2 regions of the Aneurinibacillus sp. UBA3580 genome follow, and region 2 is predicted to be linked to the other one. Evidence: riboswitches for the same ligand, from Rfam matches in the RefSeq annotation. Region 2 holds a riboswitch; the other holds the start of a gene.

Region 1 (3,420 bases), on a different contig from region 2:
TTTTAATGGTGAAAAAGGCGAAGGCCTTTTTCTACATTAGATCTTTTTTCCTCCCTCTTCTCCCTCTTTTCTTTTTCTGATTTTCACAGAAAAAGGGGGAGGAAATGCCATCCTCGCCCCTTTTACCGCTTTTTCTATTATACTGTCGTCAATTGGCTTGCTTTAAGTGCCTGTTCCAAATCGGCAATAATATCATCCACAGACTCAATGCCGATGGAAAGACGGATCATTTCCGGAGACACGCCCGCACTTGCCTGCTCCTCTTCCGTCAACTGCTGGTGTGTTGTGCTTGCCGGATGAATTACGAGCGTCTTAGCATCACCCACATTGGCCAGATGCGAGAGAAGTTTCAGGCTGTTGATAAACTTCTTACCTTCTTCGACTCCGCCTTTGATACCGAATGTGAAGATGGAACCGGCGCCTTTCGGCAGATATTTCTGCGCACGCTCATAGTACTCGTTACTTTCAAGACCCGCATAGTTAACCCACTCAACAAGCTCGTGATTTTCCAGATATTGCGCCACTTTCTTCGCATTTTCCACATGACGGTCCATGCGCAGATGCAATGTTTCCAGCCCCTGCAAGAACAACCAGGAGTTGAACGGTGATATGGCTGCGCCCAGGTCACGAAGCAGCTGGACACGAGCTTTAATAATGTATGCCAGATTGCCTACCGCCTCCGTATACACTACACCGTGGTAACTCGGATCCGGCTCGGTCAATCCCGGGAATTTGCCGTTGTTCCAATTGAAATTTCCGGAGTCAACAATAACGCCGCCAATGGAAGTGCCGTGACCGCCGATAAACTTCGTTGCAGAATGAACAACAATGTCAACGCCAAATTCAAACGGACGGCAAAGATACGGTGTAGCGAATGTATTGTCCACAATAAACGGAATGCCATTCTCATGCGCAATGTTTGCCAATGTTTCCAGGTCGGTTACGTCCCCGCGCGGATTTCCAATCGTTTCGGCAAAGAGCGCTTTTGTCTTATCTGTGATTGCAGCCCGAACTTCATCTGTGTTCTCCGGGTTCACGAATTTCACTTTCAGACCGAATTTCGGAAGCGTATGCGCGAACAGGTTATATGTTCCGCCGTACAGGTTAGTAGATGCCACCACTTCATCCCCGGCCTGCGCGATGTTAAGAAGCGAGAATGTAATCGCTGCTTGTCCGGATGCGAGCGCAAGCGCGCCCACCCCGCCTTCAAGCTCCGCAATCCGCTTCTCAAACGTATCCTGAGTCGGGTTCATAATGCGGGTATAAATATTACCGAATTCTTTTAACGCGAACAGATTTGCCGCATGGTCAGTATCTTTGAATACATATGAAGATGTCTGGTAAATCGGAACCGCCCGTGATAGTGTAGCCGGATCCACTTCCTGTCCTCCGTGCAAGCATACGGTTTCGAAATCGAATTTGCGTTCTTCTGCCATGTTCAATTTTCCTCCTCTATTCTGTAAAAATTGGAAGCAAGAAGTTGAGATGTGTAAGATTCAAGCTAATGTTGAAAAGGCATACGCCTTTTTCAGCATTAGAATCTAACCTCGTCCCTTCCCCTTACCTTCTTGTCATTGATTTTTCAGGCGGGCAAACGCCTGCAACATTAAGAGATTTTGAGCGCTGCGAACCAAAATAAAATCCCTCTTCTTGGAAGAAGAGGGCTGGATGCTCAGGTATGTACCATCGCTCTCATCTTCCAAAGCATACTGCTTTGCTGGAATTAGCACCTTGCACTTCGTGCCGGTTGCCGGGCTTCTTCGGGCCAGTCCCTCCGCCGCTCTTGATAAGAGATTGCTTATGAAATTCGCTTGTTATATCTGTGCTGTTCTTGTTTGTAATTATAGCCTCACTATTCCGACCTGTCAACTTAATTCGAAAATTTTTATTGAACAAAAATTTTACCCCTCATTTTTTCCAGTGTCTTTGGGCCGATACCTGAAACATTGGTCAGCTCATCCACCGTTTTGAATGCTCCGTGTTCTTCTCTATACTGCAAAATGGCCGCTGCTTTTCCCGGCCCTATTCCCGGAATCGTTTGCAGTTGCTCGGACGTTGCCGTATTCAGATTCACTTTATCTCCTTGCGCCGCAGTAACCATCCCGCTTCCATTTTCACTGGCCACCATACCGTCCGTTACCGCCTGCGGAGCCTTCTCTCCCTTCAACGGTATATACAGCATCATTCCGTCTTTAAGCGGCATGGCCCCATTCACCTGCTTGGCATCCGCTTCCGGAAGCAGACCTCCCGCCATGCCGATCGCCTGATAGACACGCGCATCCCCCGGCAGTGTATAGACGCCCGGATTTTTTACCGCACCTTTGATATCTACAATAATCGAGACAGTCATCGAAGAGGAGGCTTCACCTTTCTGTATCGGTTGCTCTGTTTGCCCGGCGACTTCCGACTCTGACATCGCAGACGTCTGCATAGCCGGTTTCACCTCTGTGAAGGCAAGCGTCTGTTCTATAGTTTCGTTATTCTTGTTATAAAAATAAATACTACTACCTAAAATGAGAAGACATATACTACTAATAATCCACTTTTTCCTGGCCACCAGCAGACTTCTCATTATGCTTACCCCTTTGCTTGTGGTTTTTTTACAGATTACCTATAATTTTTATATAAACATTCTGAATGGATACGAAAAAAGGAGGATGTAAAAATGAGCGTTCATAAAGCCATTACTGCCCACTCAGCCAAACAAGCTGAATACATTACACTGTACCGGAAATTGGATGCCATGCGGGAAGCCTGGATCGAGAAGGCGGTAGAGCAGTGCAAAAATGGAGAAGAAATCAATGTCGAAGAAATTAACAAAGTAACCGAGCAAATTAACCAGCTGGCACAGCGTTATCACCTGCCACCGCGCAAAACTGTAACAGTTGATATGGTACGGGATATATGCAAATAATTACCGTATATCGGTATTTTAGCACAATTGGAAAAATATGTGTACTGAATTCCCCAATCTCTCCATACACATTAAACAATTATAATCGCCGGGGGGATTCAGATGCACATTGGCTTTATTGGAACGGGAAGTATGGGAACGATTCTCATCGAAGCCTTTATTGAATCCGGCGCCGTACCGCCCGCTCACATCATTGCCTCGAACCGGACGCCGGAAAAGCTGCGTGCGCTCGCATCTAAACACACTGCGCTTAGAACCGGAACAAATACGGTCGTCGCACAGGAGGCGGACGTGCTGTTCTTATGCACCAAACCGCTTGAATACAGAACGGTACTGGATGAAATTCAACATGATTTGACCCCCGATAAACTGCTGCTCTCTGTCACCAGCTCCGTCAATGTGCAGCAGTTGGAGGCTTATACCCCCTGCAAAGTGGCCCGCGTCATTCCAAGCATTACCAATACAGCGCTCAGCGGAGCTTCGCTTGTGACGTTCGGAAGCCGTTT
Region 2 (3,420 bases):
CCATGATTGGGGAGGAATCGAATATGGAGCAAGGGTTGGTTGTTAGCGGAATTGCTCACGATAAAAGCGTGGCGAAAATTACGGTAGCCGATATGCCGGCCAAATTGAATGCAATGTCCAGACTATTCGCCACACTGGCGGAAGAGCATATTAATGTAGATGTTATCGTACAAAGTGCTTATGAAGCTAATACAACGAATGTATCGTTTTCTGTAAGCGGTGAGGAAGTAAAACGGACGCTGGATGTTTTGCTTAAGCATAGGGAAGAACTTGAGTTTGGGTATGCGGTGGCAGAGGAAGACCTGGCCAAAGTCTCGATTGTCGGAGCCGGCATGATTACGAATCCGGGTGTGGCAGCCCGGATGTTTACCTGTCTGGCTGAGGCAGGCGTGGAGATTAAGATGGTGTCTACATCCGAGATTAAAGTTTCTTGCGTCATTCCGCTGGCTCAGATGGAAGCGGCGGTACGCAGCCTTCATACGTCCTTTGGACTTGATGCCAAAGAAGCTGCCATGGTATATGGAGTATAACAAACATAAAAAAGAGCTCGCCGTCTTTTGAACGGCCGGGCTCTTTTTTGACGTAACGGATCATTATGCGGTGATGTGGCTTTTGCGAAGGGAGGCCGGAAGAAGACCTGCCGCAGCGAGACGTCGGCGGACAAGCACTCCGATATAGGAAGCGACCGCAATCTTAACCAGGTCAGGCAGTACGAACAGCCCCATACCGAAAGCAAATGCCTGGTTCCACGGTAGGCTCAGTACGAATTTTAACTGAGTGACACCGCATGCATAGATGATGGCCAATCCGACTACATTCGCAAGCAGCGCGCGGAAAAATGTGATATCCTTGTTTTTAAGCAACGTACCCATGACGAACACGGCTATAACATATCCGATTAAGTATCCGCCTGTTTTGCCAACAATGATGCCGAACCCGCCGGAAAATTGGGCAAACACCGGTGCGCCTACAGCACCGAGCAGTAGATAGAGCAGAACAGCGATTGTTCCATAGCGTCTTCCTAGAATGATAGCGGTAAGCGCGATAGCAAAATTCTGGAGAGTAAAAGGAACCTGCGGAATAAATGAAAAAGAAATCTGAGCAAAAACCGCTGTTAGTGCGCAGAATAAGGCCGAAAGAATCATCATTTTCATGTTTTCGTTTCGCATGAGCTTTCTCCTTGTCTTATGTTAACCTATTATAATACTGAGTTTACAAAACGAACTTTCTTTTTGTCAATATTGACATTAGTCAGTAAAAAACGTAGTATTGAACTAACTCGCAGAAAGACGGAATACAATAAGATAGCTCTTATCAAGAGAGGCGGAGGGACTGGCCCGATGAAGCCCGGCAACCCCGTGCATGTGTGCGGATGAGGTGCCAATTCCAGCAGAACGGTTTAAACGTTCTGGAAGATAAGGGGAGGACGATGAGCTATGAACGCCTCTTCCTTATAAGGAAGAGGCATTTTTTATAAGTTGGTTCGCCGCTACGGTATGGTGCGGAGAGAAAAAGAGCAGAAGGGAGTGACGAGCGCATGATACAGAAGATGGTGATAGACGAAATAAAACTGGAGTGCGGTGATACGCTGAGACAGGTTGAAGTGGCATTTGAGACGAGCGGAACGCTGAATGAGGAGAAGACGAATGCGATCCTCGTTTGTCATGCGCTTACCGGTGACGCATGCGCAGTCGGAGATGAAGAACAGCCGGGATGGTGGGAAGGCCTTATCGGTCCCGGACGCTATATTGATACGAATAAATACTTTGTGGTGACGTCGAACGTATTAGGCGGATGTTCCGGTACGACAGGTCCTGCTTCCCTTAACCCGGAGACCGGGAGGCCATATGGCGCGGATTTTCCGGTAGTCACCATACGGGATATGGTACAGCTGCAGTATCTAATGGTGAAGCGTTTAGGGATAGATAAATTGTTTGCCGTTGTTGGAGGCTCAATGGGCGGAATGCAGGCTTACGAATGGGCGGTTATGTACCCGGAGATGATGCATCTTGTCCTGCCTATTGCTACATCGGCCCGGCTGTCTGCGATCGCCATTGCATACAATGATGTGGGACGGCAGGCCATTCTGTCCGATCCGGAGTGGAAGAGAGGACATTATTACCCGGGGAAAGGACCGGTCAACGGATTGTCGATTGCCCGTATGTTAGGAATGATTACGTATCGTACGGCTGATTTGTTTGAGTATCGTTTCGGCCGGCGTTTGAAAGACGAACGGGATGTAACCCAGTTTGATTCCACATTCAACATCGAGAGCTACCTCCGTTATCAAGGGCAAAAGCTGGTCGAGCGGTTTGATGCCAACAGTTACCTGTATTTATTGAAAGCAATGGACTCGCACGATATCGGGCGAGGACGCGGAGGTATTAAAGCGGCGCTGGAACGGATTCAGGCCAGGGTGCTTTCCATCGCTATTTCGAATGACTTGCTGTATCCTGCCGATCATCAGGAAGAAGTAGTGGAGATGCTGAAAGCCTCGCACAAAGAAGTGGAATATCACTTTGTTGAATCCATTTACGGTCATGACGGGTTCCTTGTGGAGTTCGTAAAGATCGGTCCACTGGTAGAACAGTTTATTGAAAAATATAATACCGGTATTTTTAAACAATCGGCAGCATCAAGATAATCATTTTGGTATCGGCGAATTTCGACAATTTGTCCGTCGCTTTCCTTGACGCTGTCTCTTTGACGGAGTAAAATGAATTTGTCACAAAGTCTTCATTTATTTTTAAGGCTTCCTTGGGAAGCTTTTCTTCATGTCATGCATGTAGAGTAGAGCGGATAAAGGGGGAGTTTAGAGAGAAAAATGAAGTGGTAGGGGTGTTTCGAGAGAACTGTAGAGAAGTCGGAGAGAAATTGGGTGTGTTAAACGTTTTTGTGAAAAAAGTGTCAGACTAGAAAAATTGTAGCGGATCCTTGTGAAAGGGGGAATTTATGCAATGATGAATCATCGGCATTTTTTTAACCGTAAACTACATTCCCTGCTAGGCGTTGTACCCATCGGGGGATTCTTATTCGTCCACTTGCTAACGAACTATTATGCAACGCGCGGTGAAGAAGCTTTTCTTGAGCGCGTTGAGATTATGGAAGGGCTTCCGTTCCTGGCCCTCATCGAAATCCTCTTTATTTTCTTGCCCATTCTGTATCATGGCATTTACGGACTGTACATTGCATTTCAGGCAAAGAATAACGTGGGTAACTATGGCTATTTCCGTAATGTAATGTTCATGCTGCAGCGTGTAACAGGTGTTATCACGCTCATTTTCATTACATGGCATGTATGGGAAACAAAAATGCAAATGGTAATCGGAAATGTGGAAGCGACTGGCCTGTTCACATTGATGAACGAAATTTTAGATAACCCATTCATGCTGGCATTCTATATTATTGGTCTTCTGTCCG

Evidence for each region. Region 2 has a riboswitch for S-adenosylmethionine ahead of metX (homoserine O-acetyltransferase MetX). Riboswitches for the same ligand answer to the same signal wherever they lie in the genome.
Region 1: another riboswitch for S-adenosylmethionine. It lies ahead of B2899_RS01990 (homocysteine synthase); the one in region 2 lies ahead of metX (homoserine O-acetyltransferase MetX).

The regions. Positions count from the first base shown of each region.
Region 1 is NZ_DFMZ01000009.1:30,921-34,340, reverse strand. Features, by position in the region: gene B2899_RS01990 (homocysteine synthase) at 138-1,436, opposite strand; SAM riboswitch class I at 1,690-1,793, opposite strand; gene B2899_RS01985 (helix-hairpin-helix domain-containing protein) at 1,886-2,572, opposite strand; gene B2899_RS01980 (DUF2533 family protein) at 2,666-2,914, shown strand; gene comER (late competence protein ComER) at 3,017-3,420, shown strand, end outside.
Region 2 is NZ_DFMZ01000118.1:4,203-7,622, forward strand. Features, by position in the region: gene B2899_RS16325 (aspartate kinase) at 1-530, shown strand, start outside; gene B2899_RS16330 (biotin transporter BioY) at 594-1,169, opposite strand; SAM riboswitch class I at 1,309-1,422, shown strand; gene metX (homoserine O-acetyltransferase MetX) at 1,538-2,644, shown strand; gene B2899_RS16340 (succinate dehydrogenase cytochrome b558 subunit) at 2,958-3,420, shown strand, end outside.